Regions from separate parts of the Micrococcus sp. R8502A1 genome, predicted to be linked through region 1. Evidence: riboswitches for the same ligand, from Rfam matches in the RefSeq annotation. Region 1 holds a riboswitch; the other holds the start of a gene.
The links. A riboswitch is a leader RNA that binds a small molecule or an ion and turns the genes downstream of it on or off. The one in region 1 is predicted to bind S-adenosylmethionine.
Positions count from the first base shown of each region.

Region 2: another riboswitch for S-adenosylmethionine. It lies ahead of FLM69_RS05155 (flavin reductase family protein); the one in region 1 lies ahead of FLM69_RS09595 (bifunctional o-acetylhomoserine/o-acetylserine sulfhydrylase).

Region 1 covers NZ_VIGS01000056.1:1,611-14,144, reverse strand. Annotated here, with positions in the region: gene FLM69_RS09605 (CPBP family intramembrane glutamic endopeptidase) at 1-579, shown strand, start outside; gene FLM69_RS09600 (VOC family protein) at 598-1,236, opposite strand; SAM riboswitch class IV at 1,414-1,529, shown strand; gene FLM69_RS09595 (bifunctional o-acetylhomoserine/o-acetylserine sulfhydrylase) at 1,660-3,027, shown strand; gene FLM69_RS09590 (homoserine O-acetyltransferase) at 3,024-4,154, shown strand; gene FLM69_RS09585 (SGNH/GDSL hydrolase family protein) at 4,230-5,123, opposite strand; gene FLM69_RS09580 (alpha/beta hydrolase) at 5,204-5,896, shown strand; gene FLM69_RS09575 (RNA-binding S4 domain-containing protein) at 5,949-6,191, opposite strand; gene FLM69_RS09570 (glycine--tRNA ligase) at 6,333-7,715, shown strand; gene FLM69_RS09565 (GNAT family N-acetyltransferase) at 7,712-8,848, shown strand; gene FLM69_RS09560 (cation transporter) at 8,845-9,480, shown strand; gene FLM69_RS09555 (MFS transporter) at 9,488-10,804, opposite strand; gene FLM69_RS09550 (LLM class flavin-dependent oxidoreductase) at 10,801-11,823, opposite strand; gene FLM69_RS09545 (ankyrin repeat domain-containing protein) at 11,963-12,370, shown strand; gene FLM69_RS09540 (P-loop ATPase, Sll1717 family) at 12,367-12,534, shown strand, end outside.
Region 2 covers NZ_VIGS01000017.1:22,393-40,494, reverse strand. Annotated here, with positions in the region: gene FLM69_RS05200 (LamB/YcsF family protein) at 1-102, opposite strand, end outside; gene FLM69_RS05195 (glutathione S-transferase family protein) at 303-1,454, opposite strand; gene FLM69_RS05190 (MBL fold metallo-hydrolase) at 1,467-2,282, shown strand; gene FLM69_RS05185 (universal stress protein) at 2,355-2,891, shown strand; gene FLM69_RS05180 (mechanosensitive ion channel family protein) at 2,908-4,485, opposite strand; gene hisD (histidinol dehydrogenase) at 4,620-5,936, shown strand; partial or broken gene FLM69_RS05170 (RNA-binding S4 domain-containing protein) at 5,947-6,314, shown strand; gene FLM69_RS11525 (hypothetical protein) at 6,362-6,976, opposite strand; SAM riboswitch class IV at 7,169-7,288, shown strand; gene FLM69_RS05155 (flavin reductase family protein) at 7,362-7,886, shown strand; gene FLM69_RS05150 (cold-shock protein) at 8,125-8,328, shown strand; gene FLM69_RS05145 (MFS transporter) at 8,543-9,763, opposite strand; gene FLM69_RS05140 (FMN-binding glutamate synthase family protein) at 9,880-11,874, opposite strand; gene FLM69_RS05135 (thioesterase family protein) at 11,906-12,487, opposite strand; gene FLM69_RS05130 (bifunctional proline dehydrogenase/L-glutamate gamma-semialdehyde dehydrogenase) at 12,507-16,151, opposite strand; gene FLM69_RS05125 (agmatine deiminase family protein) at 16,281-17,330, shown strand; gene FLM69_RS05120 (AI-2E family transporter) at 17,296-18,102, opposite strand, start outside.

The DNA.
Region 1 (12,534 bases):
CGGAACCCGTTCCGGGTGCTCGGCCTCGACCTGCGCCGCCCCGGCCGCGACCTGGCATGGGGCCTGGGCCTGTTCGTGGCCATCGGGTTGGGCACGCTCGGCGTCTACGCCGCCGGCCGGGCCCTGGGCCTCACGACGGCGATCGTCGGCTCGGCGCTCGGCGAGAGCTGGTACCAGGTGCCGGTCCTGCTGCTCTCCGCGCTGCGGCACGGACTGCTGGAGGAGGTCATCGTGGGCGCCTGGCTCGTCGACCGCCTCGGGTATCTGCAGCGGCTGCGCGCCGCGGGCCTGGCACGCGATCCGGCGCCGGCCGTGCCGTCGTCGTGGGTGAGCACCGAGGGGCTGTACCTGCCGACCCGCGCGGCCGTGGTGGTGCTCGCCCTCGCGCTGCTGCGCGGGGCGTACCACCTGTACCAGGGGATCGGGCCGGGCGTGGGCAACGCCCTGATGGGCGTGGTGTTCGCGCTCGTGTTCCTGCGGGTGCGCCGGGTGATGCCGCTGGTCATCGCGCACACGCTGCTGGACGCCGTCGGGTTCGTCGGCTACCCACTGCTGGCGCGGGCGGGGCTGCTCGGTTGACCGGCCCCGCCCCCGCGCTCAGAGCGTGATCGCACCCTTCGGGGTGCGGAAGGTGACCGAGACGATGCCCGGGGTGCCGGAGGGCGCGACGTACTCGATGTTCACGTCCTGGACCTGGCCGTCCTCGTCCTCGCCGCCCAGCCACTCGGCGAGGCGCTCGGGGGAGCCGGCGATGTTCAGGTGCTCGATGGTGGCCTGCGGCTCGGCCGCCTGCGAGGGGTGCATGTCCTCCTGACCGTCGGCCCAGCGCAGGATGTACGGCAGCTGCGGGTCCGCGAGGGTGCCCTTGATGCCGATCTGCCGCCAGGACAGCTCGCGGCCGTCCGGGAAGCGACGGTTGCCGGGGACGGCCTCGCGGCCGAGGCGGCGCTCGAACCGGCCGATGTCCGGGGTGGCCACGGCCCAGCTCATCCAGCCCCCGCCCTGCTCGGTGCGGGCGCGCACGAGCTGGCCGAACGGCGCGCTGAGGGAGGCCGGGTGGTCCAGGGCCTCGACGACCTCCAGATACTGCCCCTCCGTCATGGGAAACAGTGCGTTCTGGGTGCCGAAACGTGGGTGGACACCGCCCTTGATCCGCTCGATGCCCAGCGTCTCGGCGATGCGGGCGACCGTGGCGTCCAGGCCCTCGGGGCCGGCGGCGTAGGACACGTGGTCCATGCGACAGGTGTGCACTGCGCTGTTCCTCTCCGTTCCCGGGCTGCCCCGGGGGTTGACCTGGTGCGAGTCCAGGGGCGTCGAGCCCTTGACGGGTCGGGCGCCCCGTGCGGAGAGCGTATCCGCGTGTGACACGCGTGACGAAATCGTGGCGGGGCGGCGGGCTACACTCGGGGATACGGTCACGAGAGTCAGCAACAGGCCCCGGCATGCTGACCGGCAACCCTCCTTCCGCGGTGGGGTGCCCCGGGTGACGACCAGGCCGGCCCCACAACGGATGCCGGCAAGCGCGGGCCGATCCCACGGCCCCTCTCGACGGCGCCGGGTCATCTCCGGCACCTCGACGACGCCGGTCCGCGGATCGGCACGTCGGCCGGCGGGCGGGGCGGCCGGGTCCGGCCCCTGAACCCCTCAGGAGGGTCCGCCATGACCGACCAGACCACCCCGACCCCCGACGCCTGGGGCTTCTCCACCGCGCAGGTCCACGCGGGCGTCGCCGTCGGCCAGCACGCCTTCGGTGCGACCGCCCTGCCGATCTTCCAGACCACCTCGTACGACTTCCCGTCCGCCCAGGTGGCCGCGGACCGGTTCGCGCTCAAGGACCTCGACCCGCTCTACACCCGCATCGGCAACCCGACGCAGGGCCCGGTGGAGGAGAAGATCGCCGCGCTCGAGGGCGGTGTGGGCGCGCTGCTGCTGGCCTCCGGTCAGGCGGCGACGACGTTCGCGATCCTCAACCTCGCCGGCGCCGGCGACCACGTGGTCGCCTCGGCCAGCCTCTACGGCGGCACGCAGAACCTGTTCAAGCACACCCTCGCCAAGGTCGGCGTCGAGACGACGTTCGTGACCGACCCGGACGACCTCGAGTCCTGGCGCGCCGCCGTGAAGCCGAACACCAAGGCGTTCTTCGGCGAGACCCTCGGCAACCCGCGCGGGGACGTCCTGGACGTGCGCGCCGTCGCCGACGCCGCCCACGAGGCCGGCGTGCCGCTGATCGTGGACAACACGCTGGCCACCCCGTACCTGCTGCGACCGATCGAGCACGGCGCCGACGTCGTCACCCACTCCGCCACGAAGTACCTCGGCGGGCACGCCGCGGCCATCGCGGGCGTGATCGTCGACGCCGGCACGTTCGACTACGCGCAGCACGCCGAGCGGTACCCCGGCTTCAACGAGCCGGACGAGTCGTACCACGGCCTCGTCTACGCGCGGGACCTCGGGGTGGGCTCGCCGCTCGGCGCCAACCTGGCCTTCATCCTCAAGGCGCGCGTGCAGCTGCTGCGCGACTACGGCTCGGCCATCTCCCCGTTCAACGCGTTCCTGGTGAACCTCGGCCTGGAGACCCTGTCCCTGCGCATGGAGCGGCAGGTGGCCAACGCGGCCGCGGTGGCGCGCTGGCTGGAGGGCCGCGACGACGTCGAGCACGTGGTCTACGCCGGCCTGGAGTCCAGCCCGTGGCACGAGCGGGCCCAGCGCTACCTGCCGAAGGGCGCGGGCGCGTTCGTCTCCTTCGAGATCGCGGGCGGCCGCGAGGCCGGGGCCGCGTTCGTGGACGGGCTCACCCTGCACCACCACGTGGCCAACATCGGCGACGTCCGCTCGCTCGTGGTGCACCCGGCCTCGACCACCCACTCCCAGCTCGCCGACGACGAGCAGCGCGCCGCCGGCGTCACCCCCGGCCTGGTGCGGCTCTCGCTCGGCGTGGAGGACATCGAGGACATCCTCGCCGACCTCGAACGCGGCTTCGCGGCCGCCGCTCGCCGCGGCGACGACGACGCGGGGGAGCGGGCATGACCGCCGTCGCCACGCGTCCGTCGCGCACCGCGCTGCCCCGCGGCGGCCGCCACCGTCTGCGGGTCGGCGAGCTGCGCACCGAGACCGGCGGGCTGCTGCCCGACGTCGAGCTGGCCTACGAGACCTGGGGCACCCTCGCCGCCGACGGCTCCAACGCCGTGCTCGTGCTGCACGCCCTCACCGGCGACGCGCACGTGGCCGCGCACGAGGAGGACCCGACGCCGGGCTGGTGGGACGCCCTCGTCGGCCCGGGCCGCGCCGTGGACACGGACCGATGGTTCGTGGTCGCCCCCGCCATGATCGGCGGCTGCCACGGCTCCACCGGGCCCTCGACGCCGGCCCCCGACGGGCGGCCCTGGGGCTCCCGGTTCCCGTTCCTCACGCTGCGGGACGCGGTCGAGGCCGAGCGGCGCCTGGCCGACCACCTCGGGATCGGCGCCTGGCGTGCCGCGATCGGCGGATCGATGGGCGGGGCCCGCGCCCTCGAGTGGGCCGCGACCCACCCCGAGCGCGTCGCCGGGGTGGGCGTGCTGGCCGCCACCGCGGCCTCCTCCGCCGACCAGATCGCGTGGGGCCAGGCGCAGACCGCGGCCATCCGCCTCGACCCGGACTTCCAGGGCGGCGACTACTACCCCGGCCCCGGCCCCGTGGCCGGCCTGGGCATCGCCCGGCGCATCGCCCACACCACCTACCGCACGGCCGGCGAGCTCGGCCAGCGGTTCGGCCGCGAACCGCAGGGCGTCGAGGACCCGTTCGGCGCCGTCATCGGGGTGCCGGGCGGGCGCGGGCGCTACGCCGTGGAGTCCTACCTGGACCACCAGGCGGCCAAGCTCGCCGACCGGTTCGACGCGAACTCCTACCTCGTGGTCACCGAGGCCCTCATGGGCCACGACGTCGGGCGCGGGCGCGGCGGCGTGGCGGCGGCGCTCGCGGGCTACCGGGGCCGGGCGTTCGTGGCGGCCGTCGACTCGGACCGGCTCTACCTGCCGGCCGAGTCCGAGGCGCTCGCGGCGGCGCTGCCCGCGCGGCCGCCGGTGCACACGATCGCCTCGCCCATCGGCCATGACGGCTTCCTCACCGAATACGGCCAGGTGGCCGACACGCTGAAGCGCGCCCTCGCCCTCTGAACTTTCGTTCGGGAAACGGCGGCGTGTCGCGGCACTGTCGTTCGGGAAAGGGCCACCGGCCCCCGCCGGCCGGGCTCAGGGCTCGACGATGTCCAGCGGCTCGGTGTGGTCCGAGCCCTGCGGCATCGGCGCCCCGAAGAGCGGCTCGGGGACGGGGCGCTTGGCCGTGACGCCGTCGCCGGAGGAGACGCCGCGGAGGCGGCGGACCACCCACGGCGCCAGGTGCGTGCGCACCCACGCGGCGTCCGACGCGCGGGCCTCGCGCCACGTGCGCGGCGCCGGCGGGGCCAGGCGCAGGTGCTCGAGGCCGTGCTCCACGCCGAGGGTGTCCAGCACCATCGCGGCGATCGTGTGGTGGCCGAGCGCGGAGAAGTGCAGGCGGTCCTCGGCCCACATCTCCCGCCGGGCGAGGTCCTTGAGCGACCACATGTCCGGCACCAGCGCGTCGTGCCGCAGGGCGATGGTGCGCACGTTCTCGTTGTAGATCGCCACGGTGCCGCGGATGCGGCCGATGACGGGCGTACCCTTCACGTCGGTCGCGTTGAACAGCAGCACGGTGGCGCCGTCGGAGGCCAGACGCTCGACGACGGCGTCCAGCCGGACCGCGATCTCGTCCGGGTCCGCGCCGCGCAGGATGTCGTTGCCGCCCGCGCAGACGCTGATGAGGTCCGGCCGCAGGGCGATCGCCGGCTCGACCTGGTCCTCGGCGATCTGGTCCAGCAGCTTCCCGCGGACCGCCAGGTTGGCGTAGGCCAGGTCCTCACCGGGCGGGGTCAGGCGGGAGAGCTCCTCGGCCAGGCGGTCGGCCCAGCCGCGGTGGTAGCCGGGGCGGTCCGGGTCCGGGTCGCCGATGCCCTCGGTGAACGAGTCCCCGATGGCGACGTAGCGGCGCCAGGGATGGGCGGCGGGGTCGTCGACCGGGGTCGCGTCGGAGGCGTGCGGAGGTTGAGAGGAGGATGGGTTACCCACGGGTAGGATTCTGCCCGCGTCGCGCGGGAGGGGTCAACCACCGGGAGGGGCCGACCGCGCCGCTCGCTAGGCTGGCGGGCGTGAACGCGAACCCCACCCCCGCCGTCGAGCCCGTCGTCCGCTGGTCCCGCCCCGAGGGCGAGCGCACCGAGGATCTGCTGATCGTCCTGCACGGCTACGGCGCGAACGAGGACGACCTGTTCGGCCTCGTCCCGCACCTGCCCGAGCACGTCACGGTGGCCGCCGTGCGCGCGCCCCTGTCCCTGCAGCCGGGATCCCACGCCTGGTTCCCGCTCTCCCAGGACCCGGTCACGGGCGAGCTGGGCTCCACCGCCGAGCCGGTCCGCGAGGCCGTCGAGGCCCTGCACGCCTGGGTGCAGGCCGTGCGCGGGGACTTCCGCACCGTCTCCCTGCTCGGCTTCTCGCAGGGCATGGCCATGGCCACGTCGCTGCTGCGCCTGGACCCGGAGGCCTACGCGTGCACCGTGGCGCTGTCCGGCTTCGTGGTGGACCCGGAGCTCACCGAGCCGCGGCTGCGTGAGCTGTTCACCCGCGACGACGACGTCGCCCGCGTCCGGCCGAAGGTCTTCTGGGGCCGCGGTCAGGAGGACCCGATCATCTCCGAGCCCCGGGTCGAGGAGACCCATGCCTGGCTGAACGCCCACGTGGACCTCATGAAGATCGTCTACGCCGGGCTCGGCCACGCGATCAACGAGCAGGAGCTGGGCCACGTGAAGGAGTACCTCGCCCACATGGTGCCGCCCCGCGGCTGACGCACCGGACCTGTTCGACGGCGGCGCCGCGGCCGCCTGCCGGGGCGTCGGCTCAGGCCTGCCCGGCCTGGACGACGAACGCCTCGCCGGCGAACTCGACGACGTCCCCGTCGTGCAGCTGGGCGCCGCGGCGCGTCTCCACCGCGCCGTTGACGGTGACGAGCCCGTCGGTGACGACGTCGCGGGCCATGGCCCCGTCCTCCACGAGGGAGGCGAGCTTGAGCGCCTGGCCGAGGCGGATGGACTCGTCACGGACGGGCAGGGGCTGGGCGTCGGGTGCGTTCGTCTCGGTCATGGTGTCCATCATGGCCGGTAGGCTGGACGGGATCGACCGGCGCGCCGCGCCGGAACGGGCCCGCCGCGTCGAAGGCGGCCGGGTGCCGTCGTCGTCGTGATCCCCTCCCGCCCCGCCGATGAGTACGGAAGTGATGCCCCCATGGCTGCCAAGTCCCCGCTGGACAACGTCATCAACCTCGCCAAGCGCCGAGGCTTCGTGTTCCAGGCCGGTGAGATCTACGGCGGTTCGCGCTCCGCGTGGGACTACGGGCCCCTGGGTGTGGAGCTGAAGGAGAACATCAAGGCGGAATGGTGGAAGACCTTCGTGCGCTCCCGTGAGGACATGGTGGGCCTGGACTCCTCCATCATCCTGCCGCGCGCGGTGTGGGAGGCATCCGGCCACGTCGAGACCTTCACCGACCCGCTCGTGGAGTGCACCCAGTGCCACAGGCGCCACCGCCAGGACCACCTGCTCGAGGCGTTCGAGGCCAAGAAGGGCCGGCCGGCCGAGGGCATGGCCGAGATCGTGTGCCCGGACTGCGGAACCCAGGGCGCCTGGACCGAGCCGCAGCTGTTCTCGGGCCTGGTCAAGACCTACCTCGGCCCCGTGGACAACGAGGAGGGGCTGCACTACCTGCGCCCGGAGACGGCGCAGGGCATCTTCGTGAACTTCCTCAACGTGCTGGGCGCGGCCCGGAAGAAGCCGCCGTTCGGCATCGGCCAGATCGGCAAGGCGTTCCGCAACGAGATCACCCCGGGCAACTTCATCTTCCGCACCCGCGAGTTCGAGCAGATGGAGATCGAGTACTTCGTGCCGCCGGCCGAGGCGGGCCAGCACTTCGACCGCTGGGTGGAGGACTGCTGGGACTGGTTCATCGACCTCGGCATCGATCCGGCGCACCTGCGGAAGTTCGACGTCCCCGCGGACGAGCGGGCCCACTACTCCGACGCCACGATCGACCTCGAGTACGACTTCGGGTTCACCGGCGGCGACGGCTGGGGCGAGCTGATGGGCATCGCGAACCGCACCGACTACGACCTGGGCCGGCACACCGAGCACTCGGGCACCAAGATGCAGTACTTCGACCAGGCCAACAACGAGCACTACACCCCGTACGTGATCGAGCCGTCCTTCGGCCTGACCCGCACCATGATGGCGTTCCTCGTGGACGCCTACGCCGAGGACGAGGCCCCGAACGCCAAGGGCGGCGTGGACGTGCGCACCGTGCTCAAGCTGGACCCGCGCCTGGCCCCGGTCAAGGCCGCCGTGCTCCCGCTGTCGAAGAAGCCCGAGCTGCAGCCGGCCACCCAGTCCCTCGCGGCGGAGCTGCGCGGCCTCTGGAACATCGAGACGGACGACTCCGGCGCGATCGGCCGTCGCTACCGCCGCCAGGACGAGATCGGCACCCCGTTCTGCATCACCGTGGACTTCGACACCCTCGAGGACCAGGCCGTGACCATCCGCGAGCGGGACACCATGGCCCAGGAGCGCGTGGCCCTGTCCCAGGTGAAGTCCTACCTGCTGGAGCGCCTGGTCAAGTGAGCGAGGACGTGACGGGAGCGGCCGGGGCCGCGGGGCACGACGACGGCGGCGCGCTGTTCGACTCCGCCGCGGTGGCCGGCGGGGAGATCGTGCTGCGTCCCTGGCGGCCCGGGGACGACCTGGCCCTGCTCGAGGTGTGGGGTGACCCGGCCAACGCGCAGCAGCACCAGGACCGGGCGATGCTCGCCGAGGACGCGGAACGGCCCTGGCGCCGCGCGCTCGTGGCCGAGGCCGCCGGCGTGCCGGTGGCGGCCGGCGTCGTCTATGCCTCGTCCGTGCACCCGCGGCGGCTGTGGCTGTACGTCGAGACCGCGGCTGCCGAGCGGCGCCGGGGCATCGGCCGGGCGCTCGTGGCGGCCCTGCGGGGGCTCGCCGCGGAGGCGCACGCCGCCGGCGCCATCCCGACGACGGCTCTGAAGGCTCGGTTCGCCAAGGACGCCCTGGTGCCCGGCGTGGCCGGCGCCGACCCGCAGACCGACGCCGAGGGCCCGGCCGGCCAGCCGCCCGTGGACACGGAGGCCGTGCGGTCCCAGACCGCCGCACTGGCCGCCGGCACCGAGGCGTTCCTCGTGGCCCAGGGCTTCACCCCCGTGCAGCGCTCCCGCCGCGTCGCGATCGCCCCGGGGGCCATCGGCCTGCCGGATGTGCGCGGGGAGGAGCACCCGGACGGCGTGGTCCTCGAGGAGGCCTCGACCGGCTCCGTCGAGCTCACGCAGGCGGTCGCCGCGTTCTATGACGCCGTGCACGCGTGGGACCCGTCGACCCTGAGCGTCGGGGCCGCCCAGCAGCTGCTGCTGGGCCCGGCCACCGGGGCCGCGGGCGCCGTCGTGCTCCGCGACGCGCCGAAGGCCGAGGGTGGGCGCATCCGCGCGTTCGCGGTGTCCTACACCCCGGAGCGCCAGGACGCGCCGGCCGACGTGCTCGTGGGCTGGGATCCGGAGCTGGGGGAGGAGGACGCGCTGCAGGCCGTGGCCGACCTGCTCGCCCTGCTCGTGGCCCAGTACCCCGTGCAGATCGAGGTGGACGAGGCGATGGCCCCGCTGGAGCGGATCGTGGACGGGCTCATCGGCGGCAACGCCGCGCGGACCCTGGTGGACACGTACGTGTTCGTGGACGACACGACGGGCGCGTGAACCGGGCGGCCGTAGCGGACCGCCGGCGCACCCGCACCCTGCGGGGCACCGTCCTGGCGGTGGCCCTGCTCAACGGCGCCTACCTGGTGGTCGAGATCATCCTGGCCCTGGGGATCGGCTCGGTGGCCCTTGTAGCGGACTCCGTCGACTTCTTCGAGGACTTCGCCGTCAACCTGCTGATCTTCGTGGCGCTCGGGTGGACGGCGGCCCGGCAGGCGGTCATCGGCAAGGTCATGGCCGGGATCATCGTGCTACCGGCCGTGGCGGCGCTCGTCATGGCGGCCACGAAGATCGGCGACCCCGAGCCGCCGGCCGCGGGCGTGCTGCTGGGGGCGGCCGTCGGCTCGCTCCTCGTGAACATCGTGTGCGTGGTCCTGCTGGCCCGCGTCCGCGTCGACGGCGGCTCCCTCACCCGGGCGGCCTGGCTCGCGGCGCGCAACGACCTCGTGGCCGGCGTCGTGCTGATCGCCCTGTCCGGGATCACGGTGCTGACGGCATCGGGCTGGGCGGACATCATCGTGGGCGTGCTTCTCGTGCTGCTCAACGGCTCCGCCGCCAAGGAGATCTGGGAGGCCGCGACCGAGGAGCACCTGGCGGCCCAGGCCCTCGCCGGCGAGGTCGACGACGACTGAGCGGTTCCTACGGGGCGGCGGGCAGCCGGGCGGCGAGCACCGCCCCGACGGCGGCCAGGCCCAGGAACACCGTCAGCGCCGGTGCCAGACCGACGGCGCCGGCCAGCGCCCCGACCGCCGGGCTGAGCCCGACCCCGGCCAGCCGCATGCACCAGCTCGTCACCGCCAGCCCGGTCTGCGGCCGGAGCCCGGGCGCCTCGTCGCCGAGCGCATAGGCCACGGGCACCACCACGGCGCAGCCCAGCCCCGCCAGCGCCAGCCCCGCGAACGCAGCAGGCACGGCCACCGGCCCCGGCAGCGGCGCCAGGGCCAGTCCCAGCCCCACGACGACGGCGCCCAGCCCCGCCGTCAGCGCCCCGCGGCGTCCCAGGGCGGCGAGGGTGCGGTCGCCCGCGAGGCGGCCGACGAACTGGGCGCCCAGCAGGGTCGACGCGCCGAGCACCGCCGCGGCGGGGTCCAGGCCGCGCTCGGTGATCAGGAACAGGGTGGCCCACGCGTTGCCGAACTCCTCCACACCGAAGCCGGCCATCGCGATCACCACGGCGGGGACGAGCACGGCCACGGCGGCGCGGCGGGGCAGGGACCGGGCCGCTGGGGCGGGCGGGGCGGACGTCTCCGACGGCGCGGGTGACTGATCCGAGGCGCCGCGGGCGGACGCCGAGTCCGCGGGCTCCTCCGTCAGGAACAGGCGCCGGACCCCCAGCAGCACCGCGACGCACACGGCGCCGTTGAGCCCCAGGTGCAGGGCCGCGGGGCCGCCCACGGTGATGACCGCCGCACCGAGCCCGGCACCGGCGGCCGCCCCGAGGCTCCAGCCGGCGTGCATGGTCGTGAGCACGGGCCGGGCCAGCCGGGCCTGCACCTGCAGGCCCTGCGCGTTCTGGGCGGTGTCCACGACGGCGTCGAGCACCCCCGATGCCAGGACGAGGCCCGCGAAGACCCACAGCGGCCAGGCCGCGGCCGTGCCCGCACCGTGCCCGGCCCCCGCGCCCGCCCCGGCGATGTCGAGGACGAGACCGGCCGCCGTCGTGAGCAGGGCGATGGCCACGCTGCCGGCGAGCATGACCCGGCGGGCGCCGAACCGGCGCAGGATCGGCGCGGGCAGGGGCCCGGCGAGCGTGCCGCCCACGGCGAGCGCGATGACGAGCAGGCCGAACGCGGCCGGGTCCAGGCCGAACGCGGCCTTGGCCTCCGGGTAGTGCGGGATGAGCGCGCCGAGCAGGGCGCCGTTCGTCGCGAAGGCGGCGGTGACGGCCCAGCGCGCGCGACGGGCTCGGGCGACGCCGTCGTCGGCGGTCGGGAGGTGCGGCGGGGCCTCGCTCATGCATCCCAGCCGAGCAGGCGCCAGACCTCCGCCCAGCCGGCGAAGATCTTCGCGTTGTACTCGACCCCGAGCTGGTTGGGGTTGGCGAACAGGACCCAGTCGGCGGCGGCGACGGCGTCGTCGGCGGCGAGCTTCTCCGCGACCTCCTCGGCGGACCCGGCATAGGTCGGGCCGGAGCGGGCGGCGCCGCCCTCGAGCATGCCGGAGGAGTCGCGCGAGGCCCGCTCCCGGCCGAAGTACAGCTCGTCCTCCCGGTCCTGGATGACGAACGCGGAGCGCGTGACCGCCGTGCGGCCCGGACCGGCGTGGCCGGCCGCGGCGAAGGCCTCCCGGTAGCGCGCGATCTGGTCGGCCTGCTGCACGTGGAAGGGGCGGCCGTCGTCCTGCAGGAGCAGGGTGGAGGAGAGCATGTTGTAGCCGTCCGTGGCGGCGCCGGCCACCGAGCCCACGGAGCCGGACCCCCACCAGATGCGGTCCGCGAGCCCGGGGGAGTGCGGCTCGATCCGCAGCGGCTGCGAGCTGTGCGCCCAGCCGGAGGTGAGGTCCGGCGTCGCGATGCCCTCGCCGCGCACGGCCGAGAGGAACCGGCGTCCGCGCTCTCGGGTCACGTCGGCCCAGGTCTGCCCCTCGGCGAGGGCGTAGCCGAACTGCGCCTGGCCGTCGAGGGCGGCCTCGGGTGAGCCGCGGGAGACGCCGAGCTCGAGCCGGCCACCGGAGATGAGGTCCGTGGTGGCCGCGGCCTCGGCCATGTACAGGGGGTTCTCATACCGCAGGTCGATCACGCCGGTGCCGAGGCTGATCCGCTCGGTGCGGGCGGCCATCGCGGCGAGGATCGGGAACGGCGAGGAGAACATCCGCTGGAAGTGGTGGACGCGCAGCCAGGCGCCGTCGAGCCCGGCGTCCTCGGCGGCCACGGCCATGGCGACGACGTCGTCCAGGGCCTGCCGCGCGTCCGGTTCGGTGCCGGGCCGGTGGATCCAGTGGCCGAAGTTGAGGAAGCCGAGGTGCTTGCGGGTCATGCCGGGTGCAACCGCGGGGCGGGCGGGGCTGTTCCCGGTGCTCGTCTGACCGCCGGCCGGCGACATCACCTGCGGGCAGACCCGCGGAGATGTCGCTGCGGAGCGGTCGATCGCCGCGGCGTCCGCCATACTGGCGGGCATGAGCGAGCAGTGGAGCGAGAAGGACATCGAGCTGGCGAACCGGCTCTTCGACATGGCGCGGGACGGGGACACGGCCCAGCTGAAGGCATACCTGGACGCCGGGGTGAGCACGCGCCTGCGCAACCACGCGGGCGACTCGTTCCTCACCCTCGCCGCCTACCATGAGCACCCGGACACGGTGGCGATGCTGATCGAGGCCGGCGCCGAGATCGAGCACGCCAACGATCGCGGCCAGCGCGCCCTGACCTGCGCCACGTTCAAACGGGATGTCGCCTCGATGCGGCATCTGCTCGCGGCCGGTGCGGACCCGGACGCGGGCACCCCCTCGGCGCGCCAGACCGCCCAGATGTTCGCCGGCGATGACATCGCGGCGATACTTCAGCAGCGTCCCACGAACACGAAGTGACCCGTACCACGTCTTGGTATGCTATTAGCAGCATCCGTCATTTGAAAACCGTCCAAGATGGATCACGCGTCGACGGCAAACTAAGGAAAACCACCGTGACTCAAAAAGAGGCTTTAGATTCCCTAGATTTCGGTTCGGTCAACTCAGAAGAAGAGGTGGACCTC
Region 2 (18,102 bases), on a different contig from region 1:
GGAGGAGACGGAGGGCATGATGGCGGCGTCGTCCCCCATCGTCCACGAGCCGAAGGACTCGCCGACGTCGGAGTTCAGGTCGATCTGCGGCGCGTGAGACACAGTGCAGTCCTCTCGGATCGGGCCCGGCTGAGGTGCCGGTCACACAATCTTGAGGCATGAGGGGGGATTGTTCAACAATCCCCGGCGCGCCTCCCTGGCGCCCACCCGCACCGCATGCCAACGCGGGTTGAGTTGTCGCGGGTGTCCCAGCCCGGGACCCGCGACAACTCAACCCGCGTTGCGGACCGGGCCGAGCGGCCTCACCGCAGCGGCGTGTGCTCCGGGTCCACGCGCTCGCCCTCGCGCACGGGCCCGGGTGCGGTGCCGCCGCCCCACGGGTCCCCGCCGAACGCCTCACGCCCGTGCTCGCTCAGCCAGCTCGCCAGCTCCGGGCCGGCGGGCACGATGCCCGTCGGGTTGATGTCCTCGTGCACCACGTAGTAGTGCTCCTTGATCTGCACGAAGTCGATCGTGTCGCCGAAGCCCGGGGTCTGGAACAGGTCGCGCGCGTAGCCCCACAGCGCCGGCATCTCGGTCAGCTTGTTCCGGTTGCACTTGAAGTGCCCGTGGTACACGGGGTCGAACCGCACCAGCGTGGTGAACAGCCGTACGTCGGCCTCGGTGATCCGCTCCCCCATCAGGAAGCGGCGCGTCGTCAGGCGCTCCTCGAGCCAGTCCATCGCGGTCCACAGCCGCTCGTACGCGGCGTCGTACGCCTCCTGCGAGCCCGCGAAGCCGCACCGGTACACGCCGTTGTTCACTTCGGTGAACACGCGCTCGATCACCTCGAACATCTCGTCCCGCTCCGGCCCGGCGTCGGGGATCAGCTGCGGGGCGCCGTCGCGGTGGAACGCGGTCCACTCCGTCGAGAGGTCGAGGGTGATCTGCGGGTAGTCGTTGGTCACGACGCCGCCCGTCGGCACGTCCACGATCGCCGGCACCGTGATGCCCCGCGGGTAGTCGGGGAACCGCGTGAGGTAGTTCTCCTGGATCCGCTCGGTGCCGAGCACGGGGTCCTTCCCGCCGGCGTCGAGGTCGAAGGTCCAGGAGCGCTCGTCGTGGGTCGGCCCCGGGGTGCCCAGCGAGATCGCGTCCTCCAGGCCGAGCAGGCGCCGCACGATGATCGTCCGGTTCGCCCACGGGCATGCCCGCGCCGCCACGAGCCGGTAGCGGCCCGCCTCAACGGGCCACGCCTCGGCCCCCTCGGTGAGCCCGCCGCCCACGCGGCCGACCGTGGACGGCTCGGCCACGGGCAGGACCCGCACGGCCTCCGGGTCCGCCACGATCCGGTCCGCGATGTAGTTCGTGTCCCGCGTGAACTCCGCCCCGGACTGCACGTAGTTGCCCTTGAGGCCCGCGCGCGTGTCGATGGTGCCGCGGTCCGCGGCCTGGCCGGTCTGCTGGTTCTCCATACACTCGAGCCTATGACGACGACCACCGCCACGCCCGGCTCCACGCCCGCCCCGCTGGTGCGCTGCGTGACCGCCCAGAACCCCTCCCCGATGACCCTCGCCGGCACCAACACGTACGTGGTCGCCGCACCGGACTCGGACGCGGCCGTCGTGGTGGACCCGGGCCCGGAGGACGACGTCGCCGCCCACCTCGAGCGCGTCCGCGCGGCGGCCGAGGGGCGCCGGATCGCGCTCATCCTGGTGACGCACCGGCACGCCGACCACACCGGCGGGGTGGACGCGTTCCACGCGGCCACGGGCGCCCCCGTGCGCGCCGCGGACCCGGACTGGTGCCGCGGCGGGGCCGCCGTCCTGACGCCGGACGAGCGGATCGACGCCGCCGGCACCCCGATGCTGGCGTGGCACACCCCGGGCCACACCTCGGACTCCTACTCGTTCGCCGTCCCGGACGCGGGCGCGCACGGGGCGGTCATCACGGGCGACACCATCCTCGGCTCGGGCACCACCATGCTCGACCACCCGGATGGCACCCTCACCGACTACCTGGCCAGCCTGCGCCGCCTCGAGGCGGCGGGCCCGCTCACGGTGCTGCCCGCGCACGGGCCCGTGCCGGAGCCGCTCGACGTCGTCGCCCGCGACTACCGGCACCACCGCGAGGGCCGCCTGGAGCAGATCCGCGCCGCCCTGGCCGCGCTGCCCGAGACCGAGGCGGCGACGATCACGCCCGAGGACCTGGCCCCGCGCATCTACCCCGGCCTCACCGGCACCGTGGCCCGCGTGGCCGTCCAGACGGTGGCCGCGCACCTGCGCCACCTGCGCGAGGACTGAGCCCCTCCGCCGAGGGCCCGGCCCGCACTACGCTGACCTGAGACCCGTCCCTCGACCCAGCGGAGGCACCCCATGACCATCCTCGTCGGCTACGCCCCCTCGAAGGCCGCGGACGCCGCTCTGGACACCGCCCTGGACATCGCCCGCTCCACCGGCGAGCGCGTGGTGGTGGTCAACGCGGGCCCCGGCGGCGAGCACCGCACCAAGTCCCTGGTCACGGAGGAGCAGCAGCGCGGCGTGCAGGCCCGGTTGGACGCCTCCGGCGTGACGGCCGAGTTCCGCCAGTACGCACGCGGCCGGTCCACGGTGGAGGAGATGAAGGACGTGGCCGCGGAGCTGGACCCGTCCATCGTGGTCATCGGCGTGCGCCGCCGCGGCGGCTTCGGCCGGTTCGTCATGGGTTCGGTCTCGGACGAGCTGCTGCAGGAGATCGATCAGCCCGTGCTGTGCGTGAAGGAGTACCGGCAGTACGGGGACCATACGCCCGAGGCCGTGAGCCACGTGGCCGAGACGGACCCGGCCGCTCACGGCCTGCCCGCGTCCGAGCCGATGGCCGAGCGGCGCCGGCTCACGCCCGTCGATCCCGAGGGCTCGACGCTCGAGCGCTGAGCGCTCCCGCCGGGCCTCAGTCCTCGTCGTCCTGACGGCGGCGCGTGACGGCGTCGTCGAGGAGGCCGTCCGTGTGGGAGCCGGCGCCGCTGCGCCGCCCGGCCTCGTCCGCCGCCGCGGCCTCCGCCGCCTGCTTGGCCTGCTGCGCGCGCCGCTCGGCGAACGCCTCCTCGCCCGGGCCGGCGAGTTCGCGGTTGCGCTGCACCGCCGTCATCGAGCCGGTGTACAGGCCGGAGTGGTCACCCACGCGGGTCAGCGGTGTGGTGAGGGTGTCCGGGCGTGGATCGGCGCCGTCGACGCGCGGCAGCGGCGCGGTGCGCGGGCGCGGCTCGCGGGCCGCCACCCCGGAGTCGTCCCGGCCCGGCTCGCCCGTCCGGTCGCCACCGCGGGCCTCCGCGTCGGAACCGTCGGAGGCGGGCGCCGCGTCGTCGTGGGCGGGGTGCCGGTCCACCATGCGCTGCACCACGATGCCCTCGGGGTGCTCGTGGCGCAGGAAGGCCACGAGGTCCTCGCGCACGAGGCAGCGCAGGTCCCAGAGGTCGCCGGAGTTGCGGGCGGAGACCACGGCGCGGATGCGCACGACGCCGCCGGTCGCGTCGGTCACCTGCAGCGCGTGCTCGCGCCCGTCCCACAGGTCCGTGGACTCGAGCAGCTGGGTGAGTCGTGCGCGCAGCGCGTCCATGGGCACGCGCCAGTCCACGTCCAGCTCCACGACGCCGGAGACCTCGGCGCCCACCCGCGTCCAGTTCTCGAACGGCTGGGTGGTGAAGTGCGAGGACGGGTAGACCATGCGGCGGCCGTCCCAGAGCTTGAGCACCACGTTGGACAGGGTGATCTCCTCGACGGTGCCGAACACGCCCTCCGTGTCCACCACGTCGCCCACCCGGATCGCGTCCGTGAAGGCGAGCTGGAATCCGGCGAACACGTTGGTCAGCGTGGACTGCACGGCCAGGCCGGCGATCACCGAGATCACGCCGGCGGAGGCGAGCAGGCCGGCCCCGAGCGAGCGCACCTCGGGCACCCCCAGCAGGACCACGGCGACGGCCACCACCACGATCACCGCGTTGAGGATGCGCCGGATCAGGATGGTCTGCGTGCGGATGCGTCGCTCGCGGCGGTGCTCGACGCCGGTCTCCTGGTAGCGGCCGAGGATCCCCTCCTCGATCACGCCGACCAGGCGCCACGCAGCCCACGCGCCCGCCGCGGCCACGGCGATGAGCAAGAGGAACGACGCCGGCCGGTACCAGGTCTGCTCCTCGGCCATGACCCCGAGCCAGATCCGGGAGGCCAGCAGGCCGGCGGCGACGGCGGCCGGCAGGCTCAGCCGGGCGGCGCCGTGCTGGAACGCGGGGCGGCGCACGAGCACGACGCGCGCCACCTGCAGGGCCAGGTACACGACCGCCGCGCCGATCGCGAACGCCATCAGCACGGTCAGCAGCGTCCCCCATTCCACGCCGAAGGCCCGGGTGGTGGCGGCCGCCCCGTCCTGGATGTCCCCCTCCACCCCGGACGGCACGGTCTCGCCCGCCAGGAGGCGGTCCAGGGCGGTCAGCAGGGGCGGGGTCGCGAGGGCGGGCAGGACGGGGAGGACCATGACGACAGTCTGACACCCGCCCCCCGACGCACCCCGGAGAAGAGCACAATGGAGCCTGACCGTCCGCGCGGTCCGGGCCCGGCCGTCGTCGTGCCCCGTCCCGCCGGCCCGCCACCGCCCCTCTGGAGGAATCCGTGCTCTCCGTCACCGACCTGCGCCCGCTCGACACCGCCACCGCGGACCTGTCCCGCATCATCCCGCGAGCGAACGTGGACGTGTCCTCCGTGGTGCCGGTGGTCGCCCCGATCATCGAGCAGGTCCGCCACGGCGGCGAGCAGACCCTGCTGGAGCTGGCTGAGCGGTTCGACGGCGTCCGCCCGCCGGCCCTGCGCGTGCCCGCGGAGGCGCTCGAGGCCGCCCTGGCCGGGCTCGACCCGCGGGTGCGCGCCGCCCTGGAGGAGTCGATCCGCCGGGCCCGGCTCGTGCACGACGCCCAGCACCCCCAGGACTCCACGGTCGAGCTCGGCGAGGGCGCCGTCGTGGAGAACCACTGGATCCCCGTGGGCCGCGTGGGCCTGTACGTGCCCGGCGGCCGCGCCGTGTACCCCTCCTCGGTGGTGATGAACGTGGTGCCCGCGCAGGCCGCCGGCGTGGGGAGCCTCGCGGTGACCTCACCCCCGCAGCGGGACCACGGCGGCCTGCCCCACCCCACCGTGCTCGCCGCGTGTGCGCTGCTGGGCGTGGACGAGGTCTACGCGGCCGGCGGCGCCCAGGCCGTGGCCATGCTGGCGCACGGCGTCCAGGACGACGACGGCGGGTGGCTCTGCGCGCCCGTCGACCTGGTGACGGGGCCCGGCAACGTGTACGTGGCCGCCGCCAAGCGCGCGCTCCAGGGCGTGATCGGCGTGGACGCCGAGGCCGGGCCGAGCGAGATCGCCGTGATCGCGGACGGCACCGCCCGCGCCGACTGGGTGGCCGCGGACCTGATCAGCCAGTCCGAGCACGACCCGCTGGCCGCCTCCGTGCTCATCACCGATTCCGAGGACCTGCTCCGAGACGTGCAGGCGGCGATCGAGGCGCAGGTGCCCGGGGCGTTCCACGAGGATCAGATCCGCGAGGCCCTCACCGGCCCCCAGTCCGGCGTGCTGCTGGTGCGGGACATGGACCAGGCCGTGGAGGTCTCCGACCGCTACGCCACCGAGCACCTCGAGATCCAGACGCGCGACCCCGAGGCCCTCGTGGGGCGCATCCGCAACGCCGGCGCCGTGTTCGTGGGCCCGCACGCCCCCGTGCCGCTGGGCGACTACTCGGCCGGGTCCAACCACGTGCTCCCCACCTCGGGGACGGCCCGGCACTCCTCCGGTCTGAACACGGTGACGTTCCTGCGCCTGCAGCAGCGCATCCGCTACACGGAGACCGGGCTCAAGGAGGTCGCGGACGGGATCGGCGTGCTGGCCGAGGACGAGCGCCTGCCCGCGCACGGCGCCGCGATCCGCGCCCGCTTCGCGTGAGGGGGCGGGCGTGAGCGGCGTCCGCATCGACGCGTGGCTGTGGGCCGTGCGGCTGTACAAGACCCGGTCGGCGGCCACGGCGGCCGTACGCGCAGGCCACGTGCGCATCGACGGCGAGCCCGTGAAGGCGGCGACGCCCGTCGTCGTCGGGAACCGGGTGCGGGTGCGCCAGGACGGACGCGAGCGGATCCTCGAGGTCACGGGGCTGATCGCCAAGCGGGTGGGTGCCCCCGTGGCCCGGCAGCAGTATGTGGACCACTCCCCGCCGCCCGTGCCGCGTGAGCTGCTCGCGGTCCGTACCGCGAGCGCGGCGCGGGCCGGCCCACCAAGCGTGACCGCCGGCAGCTGGACGCGCTGCGCGGCCGCGACCGACGCTGAGCGACTCAGTCCTCCCCGCGCCGTCATCCGCCGTCGTGATGGCGGCCTCATGCGGAGGGTGCGGTCAGCACCATCCAGAACGGCTTGTCGTTGTCCACCGTGGCGGTGAACGTCATCGGCCCCGCCTCATCCACGGGGGGAGTCGCCGCCGACCAGCCGCCGCACAGCGCCTCCGACCCGGCCATCCAGGTCTTCGTTCCCCCGCCACCCCGTGAGGTCAGGATCTCCGTCTCACCGGTGGCATCCGAAGGACACAGCACGATGACCCGAAGGACCGCACCCTGTTGGGCGTCCACGGTGATCTGCTGTGTGCCCGTCCCGACCGCCTCCTCCAGGACGGACTCCTTCTCCGGGTCGAGATAGCCCGCATCCGGATGCCGGCGCGTGTACTCGACCAACGTCATCCCGTCCTCCTCGAACAGCGCGGCGGGGAGTGCTTCTTCACCGGCGGGTGACGACGCGGACGAACCGGTGGCGGAGGCCGACCGGGTTGCCGAGGGGGCCGCTGACGTCACGGTGACGGAGGACGCCGCAGCGGTGGATGCCTTCGCGGTGGAGGAGACGCTGCCCGGGGAAGCGGAGCATCCCGAGATGGCGATACCGAGGAGAGCCGCGACGACCACGGCGGCCGACAATGCCGCACGCTTCTTCTCGATGTCCATCCGCATGATCCGATCCCTCTCAGAGAACCGATTGCGGGGCCGCGGGCTGCGGTCTCGAGCCCCCCTCTCGAGTGGCTTGATCCTGGCTGGCGATGCACGGTGTGTCAAGCATCACATCGGGCAGCTCGGATGACGCCGCGCGACCGCCGCGCTTTGACCACCCCACGGACCCCTCCGTAGGCTGATCCCCAGAATCACGAGTTCCCGTCATTCACGGCCCTGGCCGGCGGGACGGCAACCCTCTCACGCAGTAGTGGGGTGCTCCAGGTGATGATTCGGCCCCTCGGACACCCCGACGGGCAAGTACCGCGCCTCCGCGGATCCGGGCGATCCGCGTTCCCGCCGTCTGCGGAGCCGCGCCAGTCATCGGAAGAGGACGCGCGCCATGACCCTGACCCACGAACCCCACACCGCCGCGTGGGACACCGACCTGTCCCTCGGCAACCTCCGCTCCGGCCTCTCGGCATTCCCCACCGGGGTCGTCGCGCTGGCGGGCCTCGCCGACGACGTCCCCGAGGTGATGGTCTCCTCCTCCTTCGGCGTGGGCATCTCCTGGGAGCCGGCCCTCGTGTCCTTCTCCGCGCAGAACAGCTCCCGCACCTGGCCGCGCCTGCGCCGGGCCGGGTCGATCGGCGTCTCCCTGCTCGCAGCGGACCAGACGCCGCTGTGCCGTCAGCTGGCCGCCCGCGAGGGCGACCGCTTCGCCGGTCTCGACGTGCACCGCAGCCCGCACGACGCCCTGCTGATCGGGGGCTCCTCGCTCTGGCTCGAGACGCGGGTGCACGCCGAGGTCCCGGCGGGCGACCACACGGTGGTGCTGCTGGAGGTGACGGCCTTGGCGGATCACACGGACGCCGCTCCCCCGGCCGCCCTGCACCGCAATCTCTTCCACGGCCTGCGCGCGCTCTGAGCGAACTCCAGGTGAACAATCGGGCCCCTGGTTCCCGGTCGGCGAGATCCGTGCAATGATGGAGCCTGAAGTTGATCAAGCTGTATCCCGCCATCTTCACTGCTCGTCAGCCCGGCATCGCCGGCGTCGATGAGTGTTGGGCAAGCGGTTCAGTCTCGCCGCTTCACCCGCGTCCCACCTCCGGGCCGCGGTCCAACACCGCCACCGCACCGCGGGGGCACATCGAAAGGACACCATCATGGCTGTCGGTACTGTCAAGTGGTTCAACGCTGAGAAGGGCTACGGCTTCATCGCCCCCGAGGACAACTCCGCGGACGTGTTCGTGCACTTCTCCGCCATCCAGGGCGGGGGCTTCAAGGAGCTCCAGGAGAACGACCGCGTCGAGTTCGAGACCCAGGACGGCCCCAAGGGCCTCCAGGCCGCCAACGTGACGAAGCTCTGATCTTCGCCTGACGCACGGCTTCCGACGCCCCCGGTCCGCACGGACCGGGGGCGTCGTCGTGTGCGCTTCCGTGCGTCCCGCACGCCCGCGCACTGCGCCGCACTCCGCCGTACGCCCGTTCGACCGCGGCGCTGCGACATCACCGCAGGGCTGCACTGCGGTGATGTCGCTGAGGCGCGGTCCTCCGCGGTGGGTCTCGTCCTGGCCCTGCGCGTCAGGCCGCGCCCCGCCGGCCCACGTGGCGACGCAGCAGCAGCACCACGCCCAGGGCCAGCAGATACCCGGCCGCGACGACCGCGAAGCCGGCCCGGTAGTCGCCCGTGACGTCGCGCAGCACGCCCATCAGCAGCGGGCCCAGGGCGAAGCCGGCGTACATGCCCATCGAGTTCGCCCCGGTCGCACGGCCGAGCCGCTCGGCCGGCACCTCGCTCAGCAGGCCCGCGTTGATCACCACGTTGGCGCCCAGCACCGTCAGGCCGTGCACCGCGGCGCCCACCCACAGCAGGGCCGGCAGGTCCAGCAGGTCCGCGGCGAGGAACACCACGACGCCGGCCACGGCACCCAGGCAGATCACGGCCAGCAGGGTGGTGCGCCGGTCTCCGGCACTCATCCGCCGGCTCCACCCGATCCGGGAGAGCACCCCGACCACCCCGGACACGGCCGCCGCGGCGCCGCCGGCCACGAGCGTCATCCCCAGCGTCTCGACCGCGAAAAGCGGCAGGTACGTGTTCGTGGCCTGCATGCCCAGGCCGGTGAGGAACGCGATCGCCGCGAAGAACCAGACCGTGGCCGGCAGGGGCGAGGTGTCCCGCCGTCGTCGCCCGCCGACGGGGCCGGTGGCCGGCGGCGGCGCCCCGGGCAGCGGCGGGGCGGCGACCAGCGCGAGCACCCAGAGCGCCCCGATGAGCACCGCGGCCCCCAGCGCGGCGCCCGTCCAGCCGAGGGCGAGGGACGCGGCCGGGAAGAACAGGCCGCCGACCAGCTGCGCCGCCTGCACGCCGGACTGCTTCACCCCGACCCACCCGATGCGCCTCTCCGGCGGCACCACGGTCCGGATGATCCGGTTCGTGGTGGGGTTGGAGATGGCCTGCGTGACGCCCGCGACGGCGGCCGCCGCGTACAGCACGGGCAGGGACGGGGCGACGGCGCCGAGCACGAGCGCCGCGGCGGTGCCACCGAAGATGATGCTCAGCTGTGCGCGGGCGGACAGGCGGTCGGCAGCCCAGCCGAGGCCGAGCGAGGTGACGGCGGCCGCCGCGAACACGACCGTCATCACGGTGCCGAGCTGGCCCGAGGTGACGTCGAGCCGCTCCATCACGACCGTGGAGGAGGCGGAGACGCCGTAGTTGAACAGGGGCCCGGCGCCCATGGCCGCCAGCAGCACCCACAGCAGGGCCGCGGACGGGCGGCGAGCGGCGGGGGCGGGCGGGGTCACGGCCCCAGGCTACGACCCCTCACGCGACGAGGCGGGAAATCTCTCTCATGGGCGCCCGGGGGCGTCGTGTGAGGTGGATTTCCCGCCTCGAAAGCGGTGGTGACTGCGGGGACGGGTCAGCCGACGCGGCCCTCGCCGCGGTGCTCGCCCTCCACGCGGCCGGTGGTCCCCCGCTGGGTGACCTCCTCGCCGTCCTGGCGCTCGGGCCGCTCGCCGGCCTCCGCCGGCAGGCCCTCGTTCTCGTCGGTGGGCGTCTCGCCGGCGGTGGCGGCGGGTGCCGGGTCCTGCGGGGCGCGACGACGGCCGCCGTGCGGGGACAGCGACTCGCCCTCACCCAGCGAGCTGACGCGCGGCATTGGCGACGTGGTCAGCGGCACGGACTCGGTCCGCCGGGCGTCGACCAGCGTGGAGCCCGTCCCGGAGATGGGCGAGCCCTGCACGGGGGCGCCGCCCGCCTCACGGCCCGGGATCAGCAGCTCGGAGCGCCACTCGGGGTCACGCTCGGTGAGGTAGTCCACGCGGGCGTGCTCGCCGAAGTGGTCCGCGTCCGCCTCCTCCCAGTCCATGGCCCAGCCGGCCGGCGGGTCGTTGAGGAGCTCGTCCGTGCGCAGCCAGTGGTAGATGGACGCGTACGAGCGGGTGCTCAGGTGGTCCACGCGGCGGCGCAGCATGCGGGTGTTCAGCTGGGACGGATGCGTCAGACCCATGGACGCCATGATCTGCACGGCCTCGCGCACGGTCAGGCGGTGGTAGTTGAAGACGCGGTTGCCCTTGTCCTCCACGTCGAGGGCGCGCATCAGACGCGGGTCCTGCGTGGCCACCCCCACGGGGCACTCGTTCGTGTGGCACTTCTGCGCCTGGATGCACCCGGTGGCCATCATCATCGCGCGGGCGGACATGGTGAAGTCCGCGCCCTGGATCAGACGCCTGACGATGTCCGAACCGGTGGCGACCTTGCCGGCCGCGCCGAGCTTGATCATGTGGCGCAGGCCGGTGCCCACGAGCGCGTTGTGCACGAGCATGAGGCCCTCGGTCAGCGGGGTGCCCACGCGGTCCGAGTACTCGAGCGGGGCGGCGCCGGTGCCGCCCTCGGAGCCGTCCACGATGATGAAGTCGGGGGCGATCCGCTCCTCCCAGATGGCCTTGGTCATGGCCAGCACGTCCACGCGGGAGCCCACGCAGAACTTGATGCCGATCGGCTTGCCGTCCGAGAGCTCGCGGAGCTGCTCGATGAACCTGACCATCTCGCGCGGGGTGCGGAACGCCGAGTGGGACGCCGGGGACAGGCAGTCCCTGTCCATCGGGATCTCACGGGCCTCGGCGATCTCGGGGGAGATCTTCTCCTTGGGCAGCATGCCGCCCAGGCCGGGCTTCGCGCCCTGGGAGATCTTGATGGTGATGCCCTTGACCTCCGGCAGCAGCGCCTTCTCGGCGAACTTCTCCGGACTGAAGGTGCCGTCCTCGTTGCGGCAGCCGAAGTAGCCGGAGCCGATCTCCCAGAACAGGTCCGCGCCGTTGCCGCGGTGGTACTTGGTGAGGCCGCCCTCGCCGGTCTCGTGGATGAACCCGCCCAGGCCGGCGCCCTTGTTCATGGCGATCACGGCGTTGGCGGAGAGGGAGCCGAAGGACATGGAGGAGATGTTCATCAGCGAGATGTCCACGGGCCGGCGGCAGTCCGGGCCGCCGATCCGCACCGTGGGGGGCTCCTCCGGCGGGTTGACCGGGGCGGTGGAGTGCAACAGGAACTCGTAGCCGATCTCCGAGGTGTCCCGCTCGGTGCCGAACGCCTTGTGGCTGTCCAGTCCCTTCGCACGGGCGTAGACGATCGAGCGGGTGTCCCGGTCGAACGGCTTGCCGTCGAAGTTGCGCTCGATGAAGTACTGCTGGATCTCGGGGCGGATCGACTCCAGCAGGTACCGCATGTGGCCGAGCACGGGATAGTTGCGGAGGATCGCGTGCCGCTTCTGGGTCATGTCCCACACGGCGAGCACGAGCAGCGCCACCAGGAGGACCGCCAGCACCCACCACGCGCCGCCGCCGATGGCGGCCACCAGCACGACGACGAGCGCGGCCAGCGAGAGGGTCGCGACGATCAGGAGTCTGTTGTTCACCCGACCATCGTGCCCTATATCACTCGAACGTTCATCCTCGCCGCACTGTGTCGAGGTCCCACGCGTGGGGCAGGGGCGTCCGTGACGACGGCAGGGCCACGCTGCGCCGCCACTCGTGCAGCCACTCCGGCAGCGTCGGCTCCCCCGCGAGGTCGTGGCCGGCCGCCGCCGCGATCGCCCGGACCTCGTCGTTCTCCACGGGGCGGCCGTCCTTCTTGCGCAGGCGCGTGCAGATGTACGCGCGCACCGCGACGTCGCCGTCGACCACCACGCGCTGCTCGAACCACACCGCGCGCTCGTCCAGGCCGATCAGCCGCGTCTCCACGTCGAACCGCTGCCCCAGGGTCACGGAGCGGCGGAACGCGATCTGCTCGGCCTGCACCACGGGCGTCCAGCCGCGACGGCGAATCTCGTCCCACAGGCCGGTGCGGACCATCGCGTCGAAGCGGCCGAGGTCGAACAGCCCGAAGTACTGGCCGTTGTTGACGTGCAGGGCGATGTCCACGTCCGTGGGCAGGGCGCGCATCGGCAGCGTCGTCGGCTCCCAGAGCCCGACGCGCGGGCGGCGGCGGGCGCGGGCGACGACCCAGAGCGTGCGGGGGATCAGGTGCATCGGAGGTTCCTCCTCGGGGTCACAGGACCCCCTCGGTCAGATGGTCCGGCGTGCCGAACCGGTGGGCGGTCACGGACACGGCCTGTTCGTGCAGGAACGGCAGCAGCTCCACCTCGCCGGCGCTCACCACGGGGCCAGCGTAGACCGCCACGTCGGGGGTGTCGCCGAGCGCCGCGTGGAGCGCGCTCCGCGCCGCCTCGGCCGCCTCCCGGTCGCCGGTCCAGTCGGCGACGAGCCGGATCCGTGCGTCGCCGCCGCCCTCCGCCGCGGGCGGGATGAGGGCCAGCCGCCGGGCGCGGTCGTGGAACGCGGCGTCGTCCTCGACGACGACGTCCACCGGCGCGGCCGTGCCGGCACCCTCCGTGCGGACGGACCGGACCAGCTCCTCCACCCGGCCGCGCACGGCCTCGGCCGAGAGTCCGTCCGCGTCGGGGCCCTCCGCGGTGGGGGTCGGGCCCAGGCTCACGGTCATGGGCGCCCCGGCGCGCAGACCGGCGGAGACGATGCGCAGCAGGTGGTCGGCGGGCCCCGAGTGCCGGCGCACGAGGACCGGGGTGGGGACGTGACGCAGCACGTTCCGCTCGGCCTCGAGCGCGGAGACGTCCGTGGCCACCCCGAACTCGGTGGTCCACGCGTGGGTGTCGAGGGCGCGGGCGGTCTCGAGCCAGGACGCGCCCGCACCGTCGGCCTCGGACCCGGGCCGTCCCTCTCCCCCGGCCCACGTGGGCGCGTCCTCCCAGTCCACGAGGCCGTGCAGGTAGTGCGGCCCGCCGGCCTTCGTGGTGGGGCCGACGACGGAACGCTTCCAGCCGCCGAAGGGCTGGCGGCGCACGATGGCCCCGGTGATGCCGCGGTTCACGTAGAGGTTGCCGGCGCGCACGCCGCGCAGCCACACGTCGATCTCCTCCCGGTCCAGCGAGTGCAGCCCGGAGGTGAGGCCGTAGTCCACGGCGTTCACGATCCCGATGGCCTCCTCGAGCGTCTCGGCCGTCATCACGGCCAGCACGGGGCCGAAGTACTCGGTGAGGTGGGCGTCGGCGCCGGGACGCACGCCGGAGCGGATGCCCGGGCTCCACAGGCGACCCGTCTCGTCCAGCTGCCGCGGACGCAGGGCCCACCGCTCCCCCGGGCCGAGCTCGGTGAGCCCGCGGCGCAGCTTCTCGCCGGGGGCCTCGATCACGGGGCCCATCTCGGCGCGCGGGTCCGCGGGGTGCGCCACGTGCAGGGACGAGGCGGCGTCCAGCAGCTGCCGGTGGAAGCGCTCGGAGGTGGCCACGGAGCCGACGAGCACCACGAGGGAGGACGCCGAGCACTTCTGGCCGGCGTGACCGAACGCGGACTGGACCACGTCCTTCGTGGCCAGGTCCAGATCCGCGGACGGGGTCACGATCACGGCGTTCTTGCCGGAGGTCTCGGCGAGCAGGTGCAGGTCGGGGCGCATCCCCTTGAACAGCCGTGCGGTGTCCCAGCTGCCGGTGAGGATGAGCCGCTCGACGGCCGGGTCGGTCACGAGCGCCGCGCCGACCTCCGCCTCGTCCTCGTCCGCCAGCGTCACCAGGCGCACGAGGTCCGCGGGGTCGTGCCCGGCCAGCGGGCCGCCGTCGTCGAACAGCCCCGAGTCCCGCAGCCCGGCCACGATCAGCTCCCACGCGACCGCGCCCGTCCGCTCGGACTGCGGGGCCGGCTTGAACACCACGGGCGAGCCGGCGCCGAGCGCGGCGAGGACGCCCCCGACCGGGATGGCCACGGGGAAGTTCCACGGCGGGATCACCAGGGTCAGGCGGACGGGCACGGCGCGAGCGCCCTCCACCGCGTCCAGACCGCGGGCCAGGCGCGCGTAGTAGTGCGCGAAGTCCACGGCCTCGGAGACCTCGGGGTCGCCCTGGTCCAGGGTCTTGCCGGTCTCGGCGGCGGCCACCTCCAGCAGGCGGGCCCGGCCGGCGTGCAGGGCCCGTCCGACGGCGTCCAGCGCGTCGGCGCGCTCGTGGCCGGTGAGCGCGCCCCAGCGGGCGCCGGGGTGGGCGGTGGCGGCGATGGCGGCGCGGGCGTCGTCGGCCGTGGTGGCGCGGTGGGCGCGGACGGTGTCCGTCCCGAGGTCCGAGCCCGGGACGGCCGCGAGGATCCGGCGGGCCCACTCCCGGTTGCCGGGCAGCGCGGGGTCCGTGTCCGGGGTGTTGGCGAAGCCGTCCACGGGGGCGGGGGTCGGCCCGTCCTCCCCGCGGGACCGGTCCTGGAGGCGGTTCGGACGGGGCACGGCCGCGTCCAGGTGGCGCAGCGAGGCGCGGAAGCGCTCCTCCTCGCGGGCGAACAGGTCCGCGTCCGCGTCCAGGTCGAACACGGCGGACATGAAGTTCTCCGGGGAGGCGCCCTCCTCGAGGCGGCGCACGAGGTAGGAGATCGCCACGTCGAACTCCTCGGGCCGCACCACGGGCGTGTAGAGCAGCAGGGCGCCGACGTCGGCCCGGACGGCGGCGGCCTGGCCGGTGGCCATGCCGAGCAGCATCTCGAACTCCACCGCGGCCGGGTCGAGCCCGCGGCGCTCGATCAGCCGGTGGGCCAGGGCGACGTCGAAGAGGTTGTGCCCGGCCACGCCGATGCGCACGTGGGCCAGATGCTCCGGGGTGAGCGCGTAGTTGAGCACGCGCTTGTAGTTGGTGTCCGCCTCCTGCTTCGAGCCCACCGTGGCCAGCGGCCAGCCCGTCAGGGAGGCCTGCATCCGCTCCATGGGCAGGTTGGCGCCCTTGACCACGCGCACCTTGACCGGGGCGCCGCCGGCGGCGACGCGGCGCGCGGCCCACTCCTGCAGGCGCACCATGGCCGCGAGCGCGTCCGGCAGGTAGGCCTGCAGCACGATGCCGGCCTCGTAGTCGCGCAGGCCCGGCTGCTCGAGCAGGGCGGTGAACACGTTGAGCGTGAGGTCGAGGTCGCGGTACTCCTCCATATCCAGGTTGATGAAGGTGTCCCGATCCCGGGCGAGCTCGAACAGCGGGGTGAGCCGCTCGGTGATGTCCGCGACGGCCTCGTCGAACGCGTAGGGCGCGTGCGGGGCGGTGGCGGCGGAGACCTTCACGGACACGTAGTCGACGTCGTCGCGGCGGATCAGCGCGGCGATGCCCTCGAGCCGGCGATCCGCCTCGCCCTGGCCGAGGATCGCCTCGCCCAGCAGGTTGATGTTCAGCCGGGTGCCCTCGTCGCGCAGGGCCGCGATGGCCTTGCCGAGCTGTCGGTCCCGCGCGTCGACGATCAGGTGGGAGACCATGTGCCGCAGCACGCCGCGGGCCGTGGGGACGGCGATGCGCGGCACGAGCGGGGCGGCGCGGCCGCCGACGCCGAGGACGGCGCGCAGTGCCGGGGGCAGGAAGCCGGGGGCGCGGCCGGCGAGCTCCCGCAGCGCCCGGGCGGCGATCGCGGGGTCCTCGGGGCGGACCACGTGGTCCACGAAGCGCACGATGAAGTCGAGGCCGCCCGGCTCCTTCAGGGCGCCCGCCAGCTGGCGGGCCGCGAAGTCGGCCTCATGGTCGCGGGACGCGGCGAGCCAGCGCCGCACCTGCGCGACGGCGTCATCGGCGAGGGCGTGCAGGTCGGCGGGGTCGGGGATCCCGCCGGTCGCGCCGAGGACCCGGTCGAGATCGTCATGGTCCTGGGCGGAGAACATCGCGGTCATGGCCGCACTCTGCACGTGTTCCGGGTCACAGGTCAAACCGCCGCGGTTTCCTGTCCGACGCCTATGCTCGATGGACATCCCCTCGACGCGCCCGCGCGTCGCCGCCGTCTTCCCAGGAGCCCGTCCGCCATGGCCGCCGCCGACCCCGCCCCCACCGACGCGCGGGAGCGCCGGGACGTCGTCGTGCCCGTGCCCGGACCCGAGGACCCGCCCGAGCGGGCCTGGCTCGTCCTGCCCCACCGCCACCCGGTGCCGACGCTGCTGGACGAGACGCGGGACGCCGTCGTGGGCCTGGCCGAGACGCTCGCCGCCGCCCTGCCGGTCACCGTGCTCGCCCACCCGCGCGACGCTGGGGCGGCGCGGCTGGTGCCGCCGGAGGTGGACCTGCTGCGCGCGCCCGTGGGCTCACCGCTGCTGGGCCGCACCGGGCCGAACTTCGTCCGGCGCCCCGAGGGCCTGGCCGCCGTCGCCTGGCGCGGCGCCGCGGGCCTGACCGGGACCGGGCCGCTCGACGGCGCGGCCGCGACGGCCGTGGCGGAGGCGGCGGGACTGCCGCTGCTTACCCCCCTGCTGTGCGCCCCGCGCGGGGCCTGGGTGACCGACGGCGAGGGGACGGCCGTGGTGGCCGCGGACCCCGTGCTGGACGGGCGGATCAACGGCGCGTGGACCCCCGGCCAGGTGGCCGCCGAGTTCGCCGCCCTGCTGGGGATCACCCGGGTGCTGTGGGTGCCGCCGGCACCGCGGCCGGACACCGGGCCGTGGGGCGGGCCCGGCCACCTGGCCTCGTGGGTGCGGCTGCGGGGCGACGGCGAGGCCGCCGTGCACTGGCGCGGCGACCGGTTCCACCCCGAGCACCCGTACGCCGCGGCGGCGCTGCGCTTCCTGCAGGGCGCCGACGACGCCGCCGGCCGGTCCCTGCGCGTGCGCACGGTGACCGGGGCGGCGCAGCCCGCCGAGTACGACCCGGCCGAGCGGGGCCCCCGCTCCCTCCTGGACACGCTGCCGCTGGACGCGGCGGTGCTGCGGCCGGCGTTCGAGGACGCCGCGGGTGAGGAGGCCGCGGCCGCCGCGTGCGCGGCGCTGCACCCGGGGCTGCCCCAGCTGTCGTTCCCCGCCCCGCCGCTGCTGCGGCTGGCCGGCGCGCTCAACGACCTGGTGCTGCTCCAGCCCCGCCCGTGACCTCGTCCGCCGCGGGGCCGTCGTCGTCGCCGCCGTCCGCCGGGGCGCGGTCCTCGTCCTTCCCGTGCGCGTCGGACCGCCAGGCCGCCGGGCGCAGCCGTTCCAGGAGCGAGGACTGACGGCGCTCCATGCCCTTCAGGTCGGAGGCGATGAGCGCGTTGATCCAGCGGGCGTTCGGGTCGGCGTCGATCAGCACGGCCTTGGCCAGCAGCGTGCAGGGCAGCGCGAGGATCGCGCCGAGCGGCCCGAGGACCCAGGCCCAGAAGAGCAGGGAGAGGAAGCTGACGGTGGGGATCACGCCGATCGCGTCGCCGGCCACCTTGGGCTGGATCACGGACTGCAGCACGAAGTTCAGCACCGAGTAGCTGACCACCACCCACAGGAAGTCGGACCAGCCGCCCGCCGCCAGGCCCAGGACGGCCGGCGGCAGCAGGCCGATGATGAAGCCGATGTTCGGGATGTAGTTGGTGAGGAAGCTGAGCACGCCCCACACGAGCGCGAGCGGGACGCCGATCAGCAGGAGGGCGATCACGTCCAGCACCGCCACGATCAGGCCGAACACCGTGGTGACCACCCAGTAGCGGCGCACGCCCTGGGCGAACTCGACCAGGGCGTGGCCGAACTCGTGGCGGGCGGTGCTGAGCAGGCGGACGCGGCGTTCGACGTCCATCGAGTCCATCGCGAGGAAGAACATGCCCATGATCACGGTGACGAGCAGGCCGAAGACGGCGTAGACGTTCGTGGCGATCTTCGTGATGGCGCTGACGGCCGT